DNA from 2 places in the Faecalicatena fissicatena genome. Region 1 is predicted to be linked to the other one. Evidence: predicted binding sites of a transcription regulator. Region 1 holds the regulator's gene; the other holds the start of a gene.

The links. The regulator HrcA, encoded in region 1, represses chaperone genes, less so after heat shock. The targets are predictions, from matches to a motif close to TGTTAGCACTCNNNNNNNNNGAGTGCTAACA.
Region 2: the regulator HrcA is predicted to act here: its motif matches at 8,024-8,054, upstream of H7U36_RS05160 (co-chaperone GroES).

What each region holds. Positions count from the first base shown of each region.
Region 1 is NZ_JACLYY010000006.1:190,190-200,896, reverse strand. Features, by position in the region: gene H7U36_RS08255 (carbohydrate ABC transporter permease) at 1-804, opposite strand, end outside; gene H7U36_RS08250 (carbohydrate ABC transporter permease) at 776-1,675, opposite strand; gene H7U36_RS08245 (ABC transporter substrate-binding protein) at 1,679-3,001, opposite strand; gene H7U36_RS08240 (LacI family DNA-binding transcriptional regulator) at 3,289-4,314, shown strand; gene dnaJ (molecular chaperone DnaJ) at 4,371-5,555, opposite strand; gene dnaK (molecular chaperone DnaK) at 5,752-7,635, opposite strand; gene grpE (nucleotide exchange factor GrpE) at 7,681-8,313, opposite strand; gene hrcA (heat-inducible transcriptional repressor HrcA) at 8,388-9,431, opposite strand; gene H7U36_RS08215 (RluA family pseudouridine synthase) at 9,649-10,566, shown strand; gene H7U36_RS08210 (hypothetical protein) at 10,535-10,707, opposite strand, start outside.
Region 2 is NZ_JACLYY010000004.1:25,939-36,645, reverse strand. Features, by position in the region: gene thrS (threonine--tRNA ligase) at 1-1,479, opposite strand, end outside; gene H7U36_RS05185 (peptidoglycan recognition protein family protein) at 1,942-2,574, opposite strand; gene H7U36_RS05180 (aldose epimerase family protein) at 2,720-3,754, opposite strand; gene guaB (IMP dehydrogenase) at 3,820-5,274, opposite strand; gene H7U36_RS05170 (DUF6106 family protein) at 5,380-5,874, opposite strand; gene groL (chaperonin GroEL) at 6,000-7,619, opposite strand; gene H7U36_RS05160 (co-chaperone GroES) at 7,698-7,982, opposite strand; gene H7U36_RS05155 (hypothetical protein) at 8,107-8,406, opposite strand; gene codY (GTP-sensing pleiotropic transcriptional regulator CodY) at 8,487-9,269, opposite strand; gene topA (type I DNA topoisomerase) at 9,365-10,707, opposite strand, start outside.

The sequences.
Region 1 (10,707 bases):
GGAGAACAGGGAGTAGATGATGATGACAGGGATTGTTACAAGCGTGATGACCGCCAGGGTCTGTCCCATTGTGGTGTTTTCATTGGACGTGATGGAGTTCAGACCGATCTGGGCTGTCAGCATGTCGCTGGATGTAAATACGAGCGCCGGCCACAGGTAGTCGTTCCACACATTCAGGAACGTGAATACGCTGACTGTCGCCACCACTGTCTTGGACATGGGGATGACCATGGTGAAGAAGTATTTCACAGGTCCGCAGAAGTCCAGCTGCGCCGCCTCGTACACGTCGTCCGGGAGGCTTACGAACACCTGCCGGAACAGGAAGATGTTGAAGGGGTTGACGATGGACGGCAGGATGTAGCCCAGGATCGTGTTCAAAAGTCCCGCTTTGGCGATGATCAGGAAGTGGATGGTGATGACCGTCTCTGTGGGCACGATCAGCAGCATCATGATGATCAAAAGCCACTGCTCCCGGAAGGGGAAATCGATCTTCGCCAGGGCGTACCCCGCAAGGCCGTTCACAATGATGCCAAGCACGATCAGGATGGCCGCGTAGAGGAGGGTGTTGCCCATATACCGCAGGAAACTGGTGTTTGTGATGATCTCTATGTAGTTGTCAAAGAAATTTCCGTCCAGCGCCGGCGGGATGAAGGCCGCGATGGAATTCATGTCCGCCGTGATTGCCGCGTCCGGCTTGAAGGAGTTGGCCAGCATCCAGATCACCGGGAACAGGAAGAAGATGGAAAGGACCAGCAGCACAGCTACCAGGATCCAGTTAATTCGCCTTTGCTTTTTTGATACCATGCTTTTTCTCCTCCTTGTCCTTAGTCAGTACATTCTGGATGATCGTGAGAATGACCACAAATACGGTGAATACGATAGCCATTGTGGACGCCAGGCCCATCTCCCAGTTCACGGTGCCGGTCTCGTAAATGTCGTACACGATGGTGTAGGTGGAGTGGTCCGGCCCGCCTCCTGTCATGACCATGGGCTGCACCAGCATGCGGAACGCGCCGATGGTGACCGTGATGAACACGAACACGCACAGGGGCTTCAGCTCCGGCAGGGTGATGTCCTTAAACTGCTGCCATGCGCTGGCGTGGTCCATCTCCGCCGCCTCGTAGAGGGCCGGGTTGATGTTCTGCAGGCCGCCCAGGAAGATGATCATCTGGTAGCCCACGCCCTGCCATACGCTCATGACGGCGATGGAGGGGAGCGCCTGGTCCGCGCTGTGGATAAAGGGCTGGGCGTCGATGCCGAAGTTGGCAAGCAGCGTGTTCAGGATGCCCTCCGGGCTGTAAATCTGCATCCACAGGGTGGAGACGACCGCCAGGGACATGACCACGGGCACGAAGAACGCCACCTTGAAGTATTTCTTGCAGTGGGCCGCCTTGTTGATGGCCAGCGCCAGCACCAGAGCCCCGATGCACTGGCAGGGCACGATGATGACGACAAATTTGACTGTGTTCAAAAAGGACTGTACAAAGAGCTCGTCCTTAAAAATATTGAAGTAGTTTTCCAGTCCCACAAAGTGGGTGAGCTCCGGGTTCAGCGCGAAGTAGTCGGTAAAGCTGAACACGAATGTGAGCGCCATCGGCAGAAAGAGAAAGATGGTCAGCAGCACGAGCGCGGGGCCGAAAAACGCCATTCCCAAAATTGAATTCTTCTTTTTCATTCCTTACTCCCTTGTATAACGTTCCAGTTTCTGATCGATCCGTTCCACCTGCTTATCCAGCTCGGTCCGGGCGTCCTTGCCTCCCAGGGCCACGCTCTCCAGTACCTCCTGGAAGGAAGTGCTCACCTGGGGGTAGACCGGCGTCTTCGGCCTTGGGTGCCCGTAGTTGGTGAGCTGCTCATACAGAGCATTGTAGTTTTCATCTGTCTGGAACACGTCGATGTTTTCAAATGCCTCGTAGGTGGACGGGAAGTTCTTCGTCATATCCCAGATGCGGATCCCGCTGTCCACGCCGCTCATCCACTTCACCAGCTCTGTGGCCGCGTCGATGTCCGTCGCCTCGGAGGAGGCAGCGAAGGCCCAGGAGCCCGTGGGCGTGTAGGTCCCGCCGTCCCAGTCGTCGCTGACCACATAGGGCGCCACGCCCAGGTTGAGATCCGGGTAGCTGGTGTACACGGTGTTGACCTCCCAGGCCCCGTCGAACTTGAAGGCCGCCCGCCCGCTCTCAAAGAGGTGGTCGATGGGGGCCTCGGACATGTAGCCATTTTCTACGACAGTCCGGAAGAACTCCATGGCCTCCTTAGTCTGGTCTGAGTTGAAATATCCGTCCACTGTCAGCCCGTCGTCGCTGACAAGCTCACCGCCGCCGGACCACACGAAGGGCGCGTAGTAGTAGATGCTCGTCTCGCCCACCGGGAAGGTCATATCCAGGCAGTACCCGTCCTTCTCCTCCATGAGGGGCTTCAACTCCTCCAGGATCTCGAGGAACTGGGACCAGGTCCAGGGATGGTCCGCATCCGGTATCTCGATGCCCGCCTCCTCGATGATGTCCTTGTTATAGTAGAAGCCCACGCTGGACTCCATGACTCCCAGGGCGTACAGCTCATCGTTTACTGTCCCCTGCTCGATGATGGAGGGCAGGTACTCGCTCTCCTCCTCCTCGGTCAGGTCCGCCAGGGGCTGGATGATCCCGTTGGCCGCGTAGGCCGAGATATTGGGCCCGTCCACAGTGAGCACGTCCGGCAGTCCCCCCGACATGACGGAGGCGTTGACTTTGTCCGAGTAGCCTCCCCCGCTGTCGTTCCTGGGCACGAACTCGATATCCGCGAAATACTGCCCGTCGTAGGCCTCGTTGAAGGTGTCCACAGACTCCTTGTAGGCCTGTCCCTCTTCTGTGTCCTCGATGGAGTGGACCCATATGGAGAGGTATTCCTCCCCCTCATCGTAGCCTGCCACCTCCCCCGGCTGCGGGTCTTTCTGCTGACAGCCGGTGAGGCAGGCCGCCGCCAGGACCGCTCCGGTCAGGCACAGCCTCCATTTCTTCATCACATCTCCTCCTTTATAAAACTCTTTTTGCGTGTAACCGTTTTAGTTACCGGTTAAGTAACCGGTTCCTTTAATAAAATCATATCCCTCTGAAAGCCGGATGTCAACAGAAAAATGGGGTTTCGTCGCTTCTGCCATTTTTTATCCCTCCAATTTGTGCACCTTTCACAAAACCGGTTTTGTTACCGGTTACTTTATTGATTATACGGTCTTTTTTCTGTTATACTACAAGCAGTATTTAAACCTGCTTCCTCCGGGGAGCCAAAGAAAAGGGGATCGGAAATCATATGAAAGCGAAAAAAGTGACATTTGCAGACATAGCGGCCTACACCGGCTTTTCCAAGACGACCATCTCCCGCTACTTCAACAACCCGGACTCCCTCACCCTGGAGAACCAGCAGAAGATCGCGGACGCCCTGGTGGCTCTTGACTACAAGGAGAACAAGGTGGGCAGGATCCTGGCCAGCGGCCAGACGGAGTTCGTTGGGGTCATCATCCCCAACCTGTACATGCACTACTACTCGGAGATGCTCAACCAGATCCTCTCCACCTACGAGACATACGGCTACAAGTTTCTCGTCTTCTCGGGAAATGACAAGGCTGACGTGGAGCGCAGATACATCGAGGAGCTACTGGCCTACAATATAGAGGGCATGATCATTTTAAGCCCCACTATCTCCTCCCGGGAGCTGGCCTCCTGCCACGTCCCTGTGGTGGGTATCGAGCGGGAGGACGAGTTCATATCCAGCGTCAACACGGACAACTACATGGGCGGCGTCCAGGCTGCCGGGCTCCTGCGAAAAAGCGGCTGCGACATCCTGATCCACGTAAATGCCAAAATGCCCGACTCCGTCCCCGCCTCCGGCCGTGTCCACGGCTTTGAGGACACCTGCCGGGATTATCACGTCCCCTACGAGCTCATCCTGACTCACATGGGAAATACGTTCGATGAAAACAAGGCAAAGGTGCTGGAGCTGATAGACTATATGGAGGAGAAATATCCCGCCCAGAAAAAAGGTGTCTTCATGCCCAACGACACTCATGCAAACGTGCTCCTCAACGCCCTCATGCAAAAATACGGAAAACTGCCGGACACCTACCAAATCATCGGCTTTGACAACTCTCCTATCTCGCGGGAGGCAGTCATCCCCATCAGCACAGTGGGACAGCAGGTCTCCGTCATTGCAGACCAGGCCATGGAGCTCCTGTCTGAGCAGATGGCAGAGCGGAAAAAGAGAAGACCGGCACCCCAGAGGGAACCGGTCCACAGGGTCATCCCCCCGGTGCTGATCCGCAGGGACACGACCATATAGAGCTGCCGTATAAGACGACTGCACAAAACGACTGTATAAAAGGGAGGCCCTGATGACTAATCATCAAAGGCCTCCTTCACTTTATCCATAAATCCCTTTTTCTTTTTCTTGTGGTTCTCCAGCTCCTCCGGTGTCTGGTTCAGCGTGTTGCCGGAGAGGGCATCAAACTGGCGCAGGGCTTCTTTGGCTTCCGCGCTCAGGTGCTCCGGTGTCTGGATGACCAGCGTCACATAGTGGTCGCCGCGGACCTGGGAATTGCGCACAGAGGGAACACCCTTTCCGCGCAGGCGGACCTTTGTGTCTGTCTTTGTGCCCGGCTTTACATTGTACACCACATCGCCGTCCACGGTCTTGATGCGGATGTCTCCGCCCAGAGCTGCCTGGGCAAAGGAGATGGGCACTGTGGAGAAGATATTCATATCCTGCCGCATAAAGATGGGGTGACGAGACACTGCCACCTCCACAAGCAGATCTCCTCTCGGGCCGCCGTTTACGCCGGGCTCTCCCTTCTCGCGGATGCGGACGCTCTGTCCGTTGTCAATACCCGCCGGGATGGACACAGCGATCTTCTTCTTGCTGGAAATATAGCCGGTTCCGCCGCAGTCCGGGCACTTGTCCTTGATGATCTGTCCGCTGCCGTGGCAGTCCGGACATGTCTGTACGTTCTGCACTGTGCCGAAGAAGGACTGCTGGGTGTAGACAACCTGGCCCTTGCCGCCGCATTTTGGACAGGTCTGGGGGGATGTACCCGGCTTGGCCCCTGTCCCGTTGCACTTCGGACAGGGATCCTTGAGGACAACCTCAATCTCCTTCTCGCAGCCAAACACAGCCTCCTCAAATGTGATGCGGACGCTCTTGCGGATGTTCATCCCCTTCATGGGACCCTGATTTGTCCTTCCTCCGCGCCGGCCTCCGCCGAACAGATCGCCGAAAATGTCTCCGAAGATATCACTGAAATCAGCGCCGCTGAAATCAAATCCTCCGAAGCCTCCGGCTCCGCCGGCGCCGCCCTCAAAGGCAGCATGGCCGAACTGGTCATACTGACGGCGCTTCTCCGGATCGCTCAGGACCGCGTAGGCCTCCGACGCCTCTTTAAATTTCTGCTCCGCCTCTTTATCTCCGGGATTCATATCAGGATGGTACTTTTTTGCCACCTTCCTGTATGCCTTTTTCAGAGTTGCCTCGTCCGCGTCCCTGCTGACGCCCAGCACCTCGTAGTAATCTCTCTTTGACTCTGCCATTCTCTATCAACCTTTCGTTTTATTCAGGGAAATGCCGTACATGCCCTCCACACGGGTGCAGTACATGTAGACAAAGTTCTGCGGGATCCGCAGGAAGTGGAACCCTCCACCCTTCGAATTCCGCAGAACGATTTTCCTTTGAAGTCTTACAAGGTTTTATCCTGGTTCAGGCCTGCCTGACAGCTCCGCCTGTCTCTTAGACTTCTTTGTAATCTCCGTCTACCACGTCATCGCTGCCGTAGCCCTCCGGGCCAGCTCCTGCTCCTGTGTCAGCGCCGGCTCCTGCTCCCGGGTTCGGGCCTGCGCCTGCATTTGCGCCTGCCTGCTCGTACATCTTGGCAAATACCTTCTGTGCGCTCTGCATCAGTTTGTCCTTGCCCGCCTTGATCTCAGCGATCTGCGCGTCGGATATATCTTCCATGTTTACTTTTTCCAGTAATTCCTTCAGAGCCTTGCAGTCAGCCTCAACAGCGGCCTTCTCGGAGGCGTCGATCTTGTCTCCCACTTCCTCGAGAGCCTTCTCTGTCTGGAATACGAAGGCGTCGGCGTCGTTCTTTGTGTCAATGCCCTCTTTGCGCTTCTTGTCCTGTGCCTCGAAGGCAGCCGCCTCTTTCACAGCCTTGTCGATATCCTCCTCGGACATGTTGGATCCGGCTGTGATGGTGATATGCTGCTCTTTTCCTGTTCCAAGATCCTTAGCGGAAACATTTACAATACCGTTTGCGTCGATGTCGAATGTAACCTCGATCTGCGGTATTCCACGGGGTGCCGGCGGGATGCCGTCCAGTCTGAACTGGCCGAGAGATTTGTTGTCCTTTGCGAACTGTCTCTCACCCTGTACTACGTTGATGTCAACGGCTGTCTGGTTGTCCGCAGCTGTGGAGAAGATCTGGCTCTTCTTTGTAGGAATAGTCGTGTTCCTCTCGATCAGCCTTGTAGCTACGCCGCCCATTGTCTCGATGGACAGTGACAGAGGTGTGACATCCAGAAGAAGGATATCGCCTGCGCCTGCGTCGCCTGCCAGCTTGCCGCCCTGGATGGAAGCCCCAAGTGCCACGCACTCGTCCGGGTTCAGGGATTTGCTGGGCTCCTTGCCTGTCAGCTGTTTTACCTTATCCTGTACAGCCGGGATACGTGTGGAACCGCCTACCAGCAGTACCTGGCCAAGCTCGGATGCTGTGATGCCCGCGTCAGAGAGAGCTCTCTGTACAGGCTCTGCTGTCTTCTCTACCAGGTCGTGTGTCAGCTCGTCGAATTTTGCCCTTGTCAGGTTCATATCAAAGTGCTTCGGTCCCTCTGCTGTTGCAGTGATGAACGGAAGGTTGATGTTTGTCGTTGTAGCGGAAGAAAGCTCCTTCTTAGCCTTCTCAGCAGCTTCCTTCAGTCTCTGGAGAGCCATCTTGTCTGTGGACAGATCCACGCCCTCCATCTTCTTGAACTCGGAGATCATGTAGTCTGTAACCTTCTGGTCAAAGTCGTCGCCGCCCAGCCTGTTGTTTCCGGCTGTGGAGAGAACCTCGATAACACCGTCGCCGATCTCGATGATAGACACATCGAAGGTACCGCCGCCCAGGTCGTATACCATGATCTTCTGCTCTTTCTCATTGTCAAGGCCGTATGCCAGCGCTGCCGCTGTAGGCTCGTTGATGATACGCTTTACATCAAGGCCGGCGATCTTTCCGGCATCCTTTGTGGCCTGGCGCTGTGCGTCGTTGAAGTATGCGGGAACTGTGATGACAGCCTCAGACACCTTCTCGCCAAGGTAGCCCTCTGCGTCCGCTTTCAGCTTCTGCAGGATCATGGCTGAAATCTCCTGGGGAGAATATTTCTTGCCGTCGATCTCTACCTTGTAGTCTGTTCCCATCTCTCTCTTGATGGAGGAGATCGTTCTCTCAGCGTTTGTGACTGCCTGACGCTTTGCGGGCTCGCCCACAAGACGCTCACCTGTCTTTGTAAAGGCAACTACAGAGGGTGTGGTTCTCGCGCCTTCTGTATTCGCGATAACTACCGGCTGTCCGCCTTCCATGACGGCTACACAGCTGTTTGTTGTACCTAAGTCAATACCTATGATTTTTCCCATGATGTAATTCCTCCTGTTATATTTTGATTTTTGATTGTTAGCTCTTTAGTTGGCCACCTTCACCATGCTGTGCCTCACGACACTGTCACGGTACATGTAGCCCTTCTGGAATTCCTCGGCTACTATATTTTCGCCTAAGCTCTCATCCTCCACATGCATCACTGCGTTGTGGAAGGCGGGATCGAACTCCTTGCCCACCGCCTCGATCGGCGTCACGCCGATCTCCTTCAGTGTGGTCATCATCTGTTTGTACACCTTATCCATGCCCTGCATGAAGGGGTGCTCCCTCTCCTCCTCTTTGACCGCGTCCAGGCCTCTCTCGAAGCTGTCCACGATGGGGAGGATCTTTTCTATGATATCTTTCGCACCAACCTCGTACATCTGGGATTTCTCCCTCTCCGTGCGCTTGCGGAAGTTATCAAACTCAGCCATCTGTCTTGTGAGCTTATCTGTAAGCTCCTCGATCTTCTCGTCTTTTTTGTCTTTCTTCTTTCTGCCAAAGAGCTTCTTCCCCTCGGTCTTTCCTTCCTCGGGGGAGGCCTCCTCTTCAGGCTCCTCCTGGCCCTCTGCCCCGGCTTTATCTTCCTTGTCTCCGTCCTCAACGGGGATCTCGCCGTCGCCCGGCTCCTCCTTGGCAGAGGCGGTCTTCTTAGCCTCCTCTACAGCCTCTTTAACCATCTCTTCCTGGCTTTTTTCCTGTTTTACTTCTTCCTGATTATTTTTATTTTCTTCCAAGGGTCCATCCACCTTTCTTATTCTTTATTATGGAAAATCGCATCCAGCTCGCCCTGCAGGTGCTTCAGCGATTTCAGTACATGCTCGTAATCCATCCGCTTCGGTCCGATAATTCCTATCGTTCCCTTCATGCCGTCCCCCAATTCATAGGTTGCGGTGACGACACTGCAGTCCTTCATGGTCTGCACCGGCGTCTCGTCTCCGATATACACCTGGATGCCTGTGTTGTCCTCCTGGGAAAGGGTCTGCGTGACCAGCTCCGTGAGCTGCTGCTTCTCCTCAAAGGCACTGATGATCTCCTGTGCGCTCTTCTTGTCACTGAGCTCCGGATATTTGAAAATATTCGTGGCTCCGCTTGTGTAGATCTGCATATCCTCGTCTACCTGGATAGCGTCCGCCACCGCGTCGAGCACATCGCTGATCACCGCGCTGTGGATGCCCGCCTGCTCCTTCAGCCTTGCTATCAGTCCCAGGTTGATCTCCTCAATGGACATACCGTTCAGCGTTGTGTTGAGCAGCATGTTCAGCTTCAGGAGATTTTCATTGCCAAGCGGCTCATCTACATTGATGATCTTGTTCTTTATGACGTTTCCTCCAAGCACGATCACCGCGATGATCTGCTCATCATCCACCTGGGAGAGCTGAATGAACTTCAGCTTGTTGGCGCTGTTCATGGGAGTAGAAACCATGGTCGCGTAGTTGGTGTTTGCCGCCAGCACTCTTGCGGCCTGCTTCAGGAGCTGATCCATCTTGTCTGCCTTATCCAGCATCTGCTCCTGCATCTCATTTAGCTCCTGTTCCTTCTCCTCCATCAGCATATCCACATATAAGCGGTATCCCTTGTCGGAAGGGATCCTTCCCGCTGATGTATGGGGCTGCAGGATATATCCCAGCTCTTCCAGATCCGCCATCTCATTGCGGATCGTCGCAGAACTCAAATTCAGGTCCGTGTATTTGGAAATGGTCCTGGAGCCCACGGGCTCACCTGTTTCCAGATAGTTCTGGATGATCGCATGAAGGATTTTCAGTTTTCTTTCACCCAGTCCATCTTTGGCCTGCATCCTTACTGCCTCCTTTTTGTATTGTTAGCACTCATTTGGTACGAGTGCTAATCTCTACGGTTACTAATGTATCACTATGGTTTTTATTTGTCAACAGGATTTATAAATTTTTTACAGTTTATGCGAAATTTGTGAAAATTTGATTTTTCTCTGCTATAATGGCCGTAAAGCAAAGCGGGGCATCCCCCCTCTTCACAGCGGAAAGGCCGGATAAGACATGGACAGGATCATTGATTATATAATAGGAAAAGAGGCGGATGGGCTCCGCGTGGAACAGTTTCTAAGGAGGAAGGGCTACTCCCGTCAGAACCTCTCCGCCATAAAAAGGATGCCCGAGAGCATCCTTGTGAACGGCGCGCCGCGCTATATGAACCAGCCCCTCCGGGAGGGGGATCTGCTGAGAGTGGGCATTCGCGAGACAGGCGTCTCCGAAAAGATCCCTCCCGTCCCTCTGCCGCTGGACATCGTGTACGAGGACGGGGACATCATCGTCGTCAACAAGCCCGCCGGCATGCCCATCCACCCCTCTGTCAACAACTACACCAACACCATGGCGAACGCCCTGGCCTGGTACTACAAAGAGCAGGGAAAGCCCTTCATCTTCCGCTGCTCCAACCGGCTGGACCGGGATACATCCGGCCTCACGGTGGTGGCCAAGCATCTGGTGAGCGCCGGGATCCTCTCCGCCATGACGGCGGACAAGACGCTGGGCCGGGAGTACCTGGCCATCGTCTCCGGCCATGTGACGCCCCCCGCCGGCACGGTCCGCGCCCCTCTGGCCCGCAGCGGCACATCCATCGTGGAGCGGAAGGTGGATTTTGAACACGGGGAGGAGGCTGTCACCCACTACGAGACCATAGGCCTCTGCGGCCCCCACAGCCTGGTACGCCTGAAGCTGGAGACGGGCCGCACCCACCAGATCCGGGTCCACATGCAGTACCTGGGCTATCCCCTCATCGGCGACTACCTCTACAACCCGGATATGAAGTACATCAGCCGACAGGCGCTCCACTCCCACCGTCTGTCCTTTCCCCACCCCATGACCGGGGAACCCATGGAATTTACAGCGCCCCTTCCGGAGGATATGAAAAGGGTCCTCCGGGTCACATCGTCCTCTCCAGCTTCACAAGGGTGATGATGAAAGCTGCCTGGCCGACGAAATAGGCCCCTGTCAGGACAAGGCCGGGGAGCGCAGCCACGCAGCCCGTAAAGAGGAGGGCCGCGATGCACAGGGCCACCGCCATGGACATGACCTTAAATCCGGCGGCCATGGCCG
Region 2 (10,707 bases), on a different contig from region 1:
CACCTGCACAGGTGAGAGCCATACCGGGAATTTTCCGGCGTAATGCTCGATGAGGATACCGATGAAGCGCTCGATGGAGCCAAATGCCACCCTGTGGATCATGATGGGACGGTGCTTCTCTCCGTCTGCCCCCGTGTACTCCAGGTCAAATCTCTGGGGCATCTGGAAGTCAAGCTGGATGGTTCCGCACTGCCAGGTCCTTCCGATGGAGTCCTCCAGATGGAAGTCGATCTTCGGGCCGTAGAAGGCGCCGTCTCCCTCGTTCACTACATAGTCCAGTCCAAGAGACTCCAGAGCGCCTCTGAGGGCGTTTGTAGCCATCTCCCACTCCTCGTCCGTACCCATACTGTCCTCGGGCCTTGTGGAGAGCTCTACGTGGTATTTAAAGCCGAATTTGGAGTACACCTCGTCGATCAGCTTTGCCACGCCCTTGATCTCGTCCTGCACCTGATCCTCTGTCATGAAGATGTGGGCATCGTCCTGTGTGAAGCAGCGCACCCGCATCAGACCGTGGAGCTGTCCGGATTTCTCATGGCGGTGTACCAGTCCCAGCTCGCCCACCCGCATAGGCAGGTCCTTGTAGGAGCGGGGCTCCACCTTGTAGACCAGCATGCCGCCGGGGCAGTTCATGGGCTTCACCGCATAGTCCTCGCCGTCAATGACTGTGGTGTACATATTGTCCTTATAGTGATCCCAGTGTCCGGAATTCTCCCAGAGATGGCGGCTCAGGATGATAGGTGTGGAGATCTCCACATAGCCTTCTCTTGTGTGCAGCTTTCTCCAGTAGTCGATGAGCAGGTTCTTGAGCACCATTCCCTTGGGAAGGAAGAACGGAAATCCCGGGCCTTCCTCCATGATAGCAAAGAGTCCCAGCTCCTTTCCAAGCTTTCTGTGGTCCCTCTTCTTGGCCTCCTCGATCTTGGCCAGATACTCGTCCAGCTCCGCCGCCTTGGGGAAGGAGGTGCCGTAAATCCTTGTCAGCATCTGGTTGTGCTCATCGCCGTGCCAGTAGGCGCCTGCCACGCTCTGAAGCTTCAGGGCCTTGATCACGCTTGTGTTGGACACGTGTGGGCCTGCGCACAGATCCACGAACTCGCCCTGCCTGTAGAGGCTGATCTCCTCTCCCTCAGGGAGATCCTGGATGAGCTCCACCTTGTAGGGCTCTCCTCTGTCCTCCATGAGCTTTAAGGCCTCCTCCCTGCTGACCGCGCTCCTCTCCAGAGGAAGGGCCTCCTTCACGATCTTCTTCATCTCTTTTTCCACTTCAGCCAGGTGCTCCGTGGTAAACGGAAAGCTGAATTCAAAGTCATAGTAAAAGCCGTCCTTGATAGCCGGTCCGATGGCGCACTTTGTGTCCGGCCAGAGGCGCTTCACTGCCTGCGCAAGGATGTGGGATGTGGTGTGGCGGAACGCCTCCTGTCCCACTTCGTCCGCGAATGTCAGATCCTGAACAGACCCGTCTTTCATGCTTACTTTCATAGTCTTTTTCTCCTTTCTCTGCTTTCATCCAGACAGCCGCCGGAGGACTTTTCTCCAAATTAAAAAGCGCCCCTGCCGGGACTGCCTCTTCGTCCTCCGCAAGGGTGCATCTTTTCTCTGCACGGTTCCACCTTTATTTTTCACTCAAAAGGATTTCCTGAAAACAAAATCCTGTCCCTTAACGCGGGCTGCGTCACCACTTACTGAGCCATTGGGCTGTTCCGCAGTGCGGCTCGGGAATGGTTTTCATCGTCCATCTGCTATAAGGGACTTCCAGCATCACGCCCCTCTCTCTGGATAGCTCCGGAGGACTACTCGTTTCCGTCTGTGCCTTTCCTGTCTGAGATTGTGTTTTTGTTCCTCGCCGGCCTTTCTGTCCGTGCTTTGGACCTGCCAGCTATTTTTATTATATCCATCTGACGGAAAAAGTCAATCCTTTTATCCCGGAAACAGACAGCTCCTCTAGGTCCGGTCAATGGCCGCTCCCACATCCACCCGGAACTGATCCCAGGCGTCCTCATGCTCCACAAAGTATTTGGGACAGATCTTTCCCGTCACATCGTAGTGACGGATCACATCGTTTTCATCCAGCCCGAACTTCAGACAGAGCCAGGCGGTGAGCTGCACCATGGAGCGGTAGGTGGCGTCGTTAAACTTCCCCGTCTCGTCCGGATGGCAGCACTCGATAGACACAGTGTCGATGTTCCTGGAGTTGGAGGCGTAGGCCACCTCCCAGGTGGGCACACACTGGACGATCTCCCCGTCCAGGCCCACGATAAAGTTGCTGCTGGCCTGGGTCTCGTGGCTGTCCTTGAGCCCCTCAAAGTAGTTCCGGTTGTCCATGGCCGTAGAGCCGGGATTAGCCGTGTAGTGGATCACGATACCGGTGATGCGCTGTGTGGCGTCCCCCGGCCTGGAGTAGGGGTTGACGGTCAGAAGCTCCACGTCTATATCCGGCCTGGTGGCGTCCACCTGGGCGTTGTCGTACTCTATGTAGCCGCCGCCCAGCCACTGGGGACGGGCCACCCGGATGACCGCCAACACGGCAAGCAGGGCTGCCAGAATGATCAGCCCTGCCTTCCAATATGTTTTCATCTGTCTCTGATGCTGTACCTTTGTCTTTCTCTTCTTTATTCTTCCTGTTCGCCTGCTCATCATAGGATCTCCATCTTCCTTACCTGTTCATTCTATCATATTCAGAGTAAGAAAATATGAAGACTTACTTATGATTTTATAAATTTTATCTGCCGAATGTAAATTTATAGCTGGTGACTGTGTCGTAGGTCTCTCCCGCCCGCACCACAGGGCCGGCAAAATTCTCCTTGTGCACAGCATCCGGAAAATACTGGGTCTCAAAGCAGACGCCGCTCCTCTTTCCGTAGGCGTATCCGCCCTTCCCGATGTCTCCCTCCAGGAAATTGCCGCAGTAAAGCTGCATGCCCGGAAGATCTGTGTACACCTCCATGGAGATGCCGCTCTTCTCACAGCTCAGGCTGGCCACCTTCCGGAAGCCGGAGCCATTCAGGGCCCAGTTGTGGTCGTAGCCGCCGCCGAACTTCAGCGCCTGGTAGTCTTCTTCGATATCCCTGCCAATCTCTTTGCTCTCCCGGAAATCCATGGGAGTTCCCTCCACTGGTGTGATCTCTCCTGTGGGGATGGACTGGGCGTCCGCCTCTGTGTAGGCGTCCGCATCGATCCACACCTCCTGGTCCAGGATAGTGCCCGAGCTCTGCCCTGCAAGGTTGAAGTAGCTGTGGTTGGTCATGTTGAGAAGGGTATCCTCCTTTGGCACAGCGTGATAGTGGATCTTCACCTCATTGTCCCCTGTCAGAGTGTAGGTGACTGTGATATCCACTTCTCCCGGGTATCCCTGATCTCCGTCCGGGCTGTGAAGACTCAGCACGATGTGATCCTTCCCGTACTCTTCCACTCTCCACATCCGCTTGCTGTAGAAGTCCATGCCGCTGTGGAGATTGTTTCCATTGTCATTTTTGTCCAGCTGATACGTCCTTCCATTCAGCTCAAAGGAGGCGCCTCCGATGCGGTTGGCCACTCTTCCCACGATAGCTCCGAAAAATTTGTCTCCGGCCTCATATCCAGCCGCATCATCATAGCCAAGAACTACATCGACCAGCTTTCCTTCCCGGTCCGGCACAAGCACCTTCACCAGAGTGGCGCCGTAATCTGATACTGCGATCTGCATGCCGTTTTTATTATCCAGTGTGTACAGAGTGGTCTCCCACCCTGCGGATGTCTTTCCAAATGTCTCTGTCATATGCTTTACCCCCTGTCTGTCAGAAGCCCGCCCAAAAAGGGCAGGCTTCGTCCTGAAATCTCTTTCTATTCGTCCACGCTGTAGTTGGGAGCTTCCTTCGTGATATGGATATCATGGGGATGGCTCTCCTTTAAGGATGCTGCTGAAATCTTGATGAAGCGGGCATTTGTCTTCAGCTCCTCAATGGTAGATGTTCCGCAGTATCCCATACCGGACCGGAGTCCGCCCATGAGCTGGAATACCGTATCTTCCACGGTTCCCTTGTATGCCACACGGCCCTCTACGCCCTCGGGAACAAGCTTCTTGGCGTTCTCCTGGAAGTAGCGGTCCTTGCTTCCGTTCTCCATGGCTGCAATGGATCCCATGCCCCTGTATACCTTGTACTTTCTTCCCTGGAACAGCTCGAAAGTTCCCGGGCTCTCGTCACATCCCGCAAAGATGCTTCCCATCATACATACATTGGCGCCTGCGGCAATGGCTTTTGTCATGTCGCCGGAGTACTTGATCCCTCCATCGGCAATGATCGGGATACCGTACTTGTCCGCCACCTCATAGCAGTCCATGACCGCCGTGATCTGGGGCACGCCGATACCGGCCACGATACGTGTCGTGCAGATGGACCCCGGACCGATGCCGACTTTGACCGCGTCAGCGCCGGCCTTGATGAGGGCCTCAGCAGCCGCGCCTGTTGCCACATTACCTGCAATGACCTGCAGATCCGGGAATTTGCTCTTGACCATGTCAATGGTGTGCAGCACATTGGCAGAGTGTCCGTGGGCAGAGTCAAGCACCACAACGTCCACCTTGGCATTCACCAGCTCCTGGGCTCTCTCCAGGCAGTTGGCTGTGATCCCAAGGGCAGCGCCGCACAGGAGACGTCCCTGCTCATCCTTGGCAGACAGCGGATATTTGATCTGCTTCTCTATATCTTTGATGGTGATCAGGCCTTTCAGGTTAAAATCATCATCAACGATGGGTAATTTCTCTTTTCTCGCCTTGGCCAGGATTTTCTTGGCCTCCTCCAGGGTGATGCCCTCCTTTGCGGTGATCAGTCCCTCAGATGTCATGGACTCCTTGATCTTCTTTGTAAAGTCCTCCTCAAACTTCAGGTCACGGTTGGTAATGATACCCACCAGCTTTCTGCCCTCGGTGATGGGGACACCGGAAATCCGGAATTTGCCCATCAGCTCATTGGCGTCTGCCAGTGTGTTTTCCGGGGAAAGATAGAATGGATCCGTGATAACGCCGTTCTCTGAACGCTTTACCTTGTCTACCTCTTCCGCCTGCTGTTCAATAGACATATTTTTATGGATGATACCAATGCCGCCCTGGCGCGCCATGGCGATAGCCATGCGGTGCTCTGTGACCGTGTCCATTCCGGCACTCATCATGGGAATATTCAGTCTGATCTTCTTTGTAAGATATGTGGACAAGTCTACCTGATTTGGGATTACCTCTGAGTATCCTGGCACTAAAAGCACATCGTCAAATGTGATTCCCTCTCCGATAATTTTACCCATCGTTTATTCCTCTCTTTCTTTTGTCATGTTTAACTGCTATCATACCCAAAGACTGCTGTCTTTGTCAATAACTTTTCCTTTATTGCACCAATTTTGTCGTGCCTGCTATTTCCGGATAACTTTTCTTGGCGCCATGAGGAAAAAGCCCTCCACCAGGTCGCTGTTTGGCTCAATAAGTATCTTTGCCGTCTCCCCTGCCCTTGTAAATACGAGGACATAGCGGTTCGGGGCAGATGTGATGCCGCTGCTGTAATCATAGATCTTTCCTGTTTTGTAGGACTGCAGCTGGAAGGCTCCCTCCGGGGCAAGCAGCTCCATATCCTTCACATTTACAGAGAGCATGTGCTTCCTGCGCTCCTTGTGCATCACCTTGTCAATGTCCAGGTCTCCGTTAATGTAAATGTATTCGTACTCCACATCCATCCTCCTGAACAGAAATACGTCAGCCACAACAAACAGTATAGGCACAAGAATTAAAAGGGGCACTAAAAAAGCGATAAAAAAGCTGATTACTGTCAGCACGATCAGCAGGATTTTCATCGCTATATCCTTCCCGTCTGTCTTCTTCTTGACCAATTGCTCTGTATAGAAGTCACCCATCTTTCTTCCTCCAATGTCAGTTTCTCAGGCAGGATTTGCCTGTGGACATTATAGCACATCCAAATATAAAAAGAAAACTCCCCGGGGGGAGTTTTCTAAATTTTCATCTTTATAAAGAAGCGTGATTACATCATGCCCATTCCGCCGCCTGCCGGTGCTGCCGGAGTCTCTTCTTTGATGTTCGCAACAACGGACTCTGTTGTCAGCAGAGTGGAGGCAACGCTTGTGGCGTTCTGAAGAGCGCTTCTTGTAACCTTTGCAGGATCAAGGATACCGGACTTCACCATATCCACATACTCTTCCTTGTAAGCGTCAAAGCCCTGTCCCGGCTCGGACTCTCTTACCTTGTTGATGATGACAGCGCCCTCCAGTCCGGCGTTGGCAACGATGTGGAACAGAGGAGCCTCCAGAGCTTTCAGCACTACGTTTGCACCTGTCTTCTCGTCACCTTCCAGCGTGTCAGCAAGTTTTGCCACTTCCTTGGAAGCGTGGATGTATGCGGAACCGCCGCCTGCGATGATGCCTTCCTCAACAGCTGCTCTTGTAGCTGCCAGGGCATCCTCCATCCGGAGTTTGGCCTCTTTCATCTCAGTCTCTGTGGCAGCGCCTACACGGATAACAGCAACGCCGCCTGCCAGCTTGGCAAGTCTCTCCTGTAATTTCTCTCTGTCAAAGTCAGATGTCGTCTCCTCGATCTGTGCCTTGATCTGAGCGATACGCGCCTGGATAGCGTCCTTCTCTCCAAGTCCGTCTACAATGACTGTGTTCTCCTTCTGAACCTTTACAGATTTCGCGCGTCCGAGCTGATCCATTGTAGTCTCCTTCAGATCCAGGCCCAGCTCGTCGGAGATCACCTGTCCGCCTGTCAGGATAGCGATATCCTCCAGCATGGCTTTTCTTCTGTCGCCGTAGCCCGGAGCCTTGACAGCCACTACGTTGAAGGTTCCTCTCAGCTTGTTGACGATCAGAGTTGTCAGAGCCTCGCCCTCTACATCCTCAGCGATGATGAGAAGTCTTGCGCCGGCCTGCACAACCTGCTCCAGCAGAGGCAGGATCTCCTGAATGTTGGAAATCTTCTTGTCTGTGATGAGGATGTAAGGATCCTCCAGGTTGGCCTCCATCTTATCCATATCTGTGCACATGTAAGCGGATACATAACCGCGGTCGAACTGCATACCTTCTACAAGATCCAGCTCGGTCTTCATGGTCTTGGACTCCTCGATGGTGATGACACCGTCGTTGGAAACCTTCTCCATGGCCTCTGCTACCATCTCGCCCACTTCGTCATCGCTGGCTGAGATTGCCGCAACTCTGGCGATCTGGTCTCTTCCTGTCACCTTGCTGCTCATACCCTGGATGGCCTCAACAGCTTTATCTGTAGCTTTCTTCATACCTTTTCTCAGCACGATGGGGTTAGCGCCTGCTGCCAGGTTCTTCATTCCCTCGTGAACCATTGCCTGTGCAAGAACTGTAGCTGTTGTAGTACCGTCACCAGCTACATCGTTTGTCTTGGAAGCAACCTCGCGGATGAGCTGTGCGCCCATGTTCTCAAACGGATCCTCAAGCTCGATCTCCTTTGCGATAGTCACACCGTCGTTTGTGATGAGGGGTGCTCCGAATGATTTGTCAAGGACAACATTTCTTCCCTTCGGTCCAAGTGTCACCCTTACTGTATCTGCCAGCTGATTTACACCTGACTCCAGTGCTGCTCTGGCATCTGCTCCGTATTTGATTTCCTTTGCCATGATAATCAATCCTCCTGTTTTCTGATTTAAGTTTTATTCTCAGATTTGATGTTAAAATTCTGATGCACTAAGCTGATCCTACTCGATCACTGCAAGGATATCACTCTGTCTTACGATGATGTAGGACTCCTCGTCCAGCTCCACTTCTGTTCCCGCATATTTGGAATAGATAACCTGCTGGCCTTCCTTCACATGCATCTCCACTTCTTTGCCGTCCACTACTCCGCCCGGGCCAACTGCGATCACTTCAGCCTGCTGGGGTTTCTCTTTGGACTGTCCCGGCAGGACGATACCGGACTTTGTAGTCTCTTCAGCAACTAACTGTTTCAATACAACTCTGTCTCCCAATGGTACTAATTTCATGAATGGTTCCTCCTTTAAGCTATCTATATAAATTTTATATTTGTCAGCACTCTTAAATGGAGAGTGCTAATAAACTCTAGTAATAAAATAGCACTCTCCATTTGTTTTGTCAACACACTTTATTTCAGTTTATATTATTTTTATAAAATCCATTTTCCACAGAGAAAACGAGCCGGCTCCCCTCTCTGTCGAAATACCGCTCCTTCACCGAGCCCTGACAGCTCACCTCCTCCGGCCTTATGCTGCAGTCGTACTCTGCATCCAGGGAGAGGTCCGTCAGCTCCCCCTCCTCCACTGTCATATACATATACTCTCTGTCCGGGTCATATGCAGTGATCCTGCAGACATATTCTCTTTCATCCATCAGCTCCCCCTCCAGGTAGACGTGGAGCATCCTGAGCACTGCAGTGCTTCCCTCGTACATAGTCGTCCTCCTTCCCAAAAGAAGGGCATCAGTTTCCCGATACCCTTTCTCTTCATCATTCGTCTTATTTTTATAAAAGATTATTTGTTTCTCTCAGCCTTGATCTTTTCCAGCTCTGTGAAGACATAGTCGTTGACTACCTTGATATATGTCCCCTTCATGCCGGATGACCTGGACTCGATGACGCCGGCGCTCTCAAACTTGCGCAGCGCGTTTACGATGACGGACCTTGTGATGCCCACGCGGTCAGCGATCTTGCTGGCGACCAGGATGCCCTCTGTGCCCTCCAGCTCGTCAAAAATATGGATGATGGCCTCCAGCTCAGAAAAGGAGAGTGTACTGATAGCTGACTGGACGATATGTTCTTTGCGTGTCTCCTCTGCGTTTTCTTCATTGACGGACCGGAGCATCTCAAGCCCCACGATCATCGTTCCATATTCACTTAAAATAATGTCGTCAATCTCGTAGTCCTCGCCCTGCTTGTAGATAAACAGAGTTCCAAGCCTCTCTCCCGCGATCTCGATGGGCGTGACAATAGCCTGGTAGCCCTTCGCTGTCTCCTGGGAAAAGCCCAGGGTCTCCAGATTGACATTTTCCTTTGTGGAGAGGATGTTCAGCAGACGCTCATTGAGCATCTCGTCTATATGGCATCCGACCTCTCCCTTGATGAGTTCCGTGATCACACCTACACCACTGCACCTGCTGACACCTAAGACCTTTCCCTTCTTGCTGATGACCAGCACGTTGGAATTCAGGATTTCCGTCAACACCTCACAGATATCATTAAAGACAACCTTGCTGGAGTTGTTGTTGTGCAGTAATTTATTGATTTTTCTTGTTTTATCTAATAATTGTACACTCATACGCAACCTCCATCCTTTGTTGAATATATTATCATACAATTCTGGAAATATCAACAATCTTCTGTTAATTTTTGCGCATTTTTTATAAATAATTTCTATGAATTTTCTCTATTGTTTTCATTATACCCACATTCTGCGTTCATGCAGACAAGCTTGCTGCCTTTTTCCACCATGTAGCCGCCGCATTTCGGGCACTTCTTCTCAGAGGGCTTCTGCCAGGACATGAAATCGCACTCCGGATTGTCCTCGCATCCGTAGTACCTTCTTCCCTTCTTCGTCTTGCGAATCACAATGTCCTTGCCGCACTTGGGACACTTGACGCCGATCTTCTCCAGATAGGGCTTTGTGTTGCGGCACTCCGGGAAGCCGGGACAGGCCAGGAACTTGCCGTGGGGGCCGTACTTGATGACCATGTTGCGGCCGCACTCCTCGCAGATCACGTCTGTGACCTCGTCCTCGATCTTCACGGTCTCCAGCTCCTTCTCCGCTGTCTTCACCGCCTGGTCAAGGTCAGGGTAGAAGTTTTCGATCACTGACTTCCACTCCACTTTTCCCTCTGCCACCTTATCCAGGAGCCCCTCCATGTTGGCGGTAAAGTTCACATCCACAATGGCCGGGAAGGACTGCTTCATAATGTTGTTCACCACTTCCCCCAGCTCTGTCAGATACAGGTTCTTGTTCTCCTTTGCCACGTACCTTCTGGCAATGATGGTGGAGATGGTGGGGGCGTAGGTACTTGGCCGCCCGATGCCCAGCTCCTCCAGCGTCTTTACAAGGGCCGCCTCTGTGTAGTGTGCCGGAGGCTGTGTGAAATGCTGTTTTGTGTCAAACTCCTTCTTCGTGAGGACAGAATTTTCATCCAGTCCCTTCAGCAGTACGTTGGACTCCTCCTTCTCCTCGTCGGACTCAGTGTACACCGTGCGGAAGCCCTCAAATACAATCTTGGAGGCAGCCACGGTAAACCGGTAATCTCCGGCATCGATCTTCACGGAGGTAGTCTCGTATTTGGCGGGCTGCATGCGGCTTGCCACGAACCGTTTCCAGATAAGCTGATACAGGCGGAACTGATCTCTTGTGAGGGAATCCTTCATGGCCGCGGGGGTTCTGGTCACATCTGTGGGACGGATAGCCTCGTGGGCGTCCTGGATCTTCCTGTTGTCAGCCTGCTTTGCCGTTCCGGTGGCCACAAACTGCTCCCCGTAGCTCTTTCCGATAAAGTCCCGGACACTGCTCTCCGCCTCCTCGGACACGCGGGTGGAGTCTGTACGCAGGTAAGTGATCAGACCCACTGTTCCGTTGCCCTTAATGTCAATTCCCTCGTAGAGCTGCTGAGCGATCCGCATGGTCTTCTGGGTGGCAAAGTTCAGAACCTTGGACGCCTCCTGCTGCATGGTACTGGTGGTGAAGGGCACGGGAGCCTTCTTGAAGCGCTCCCCCT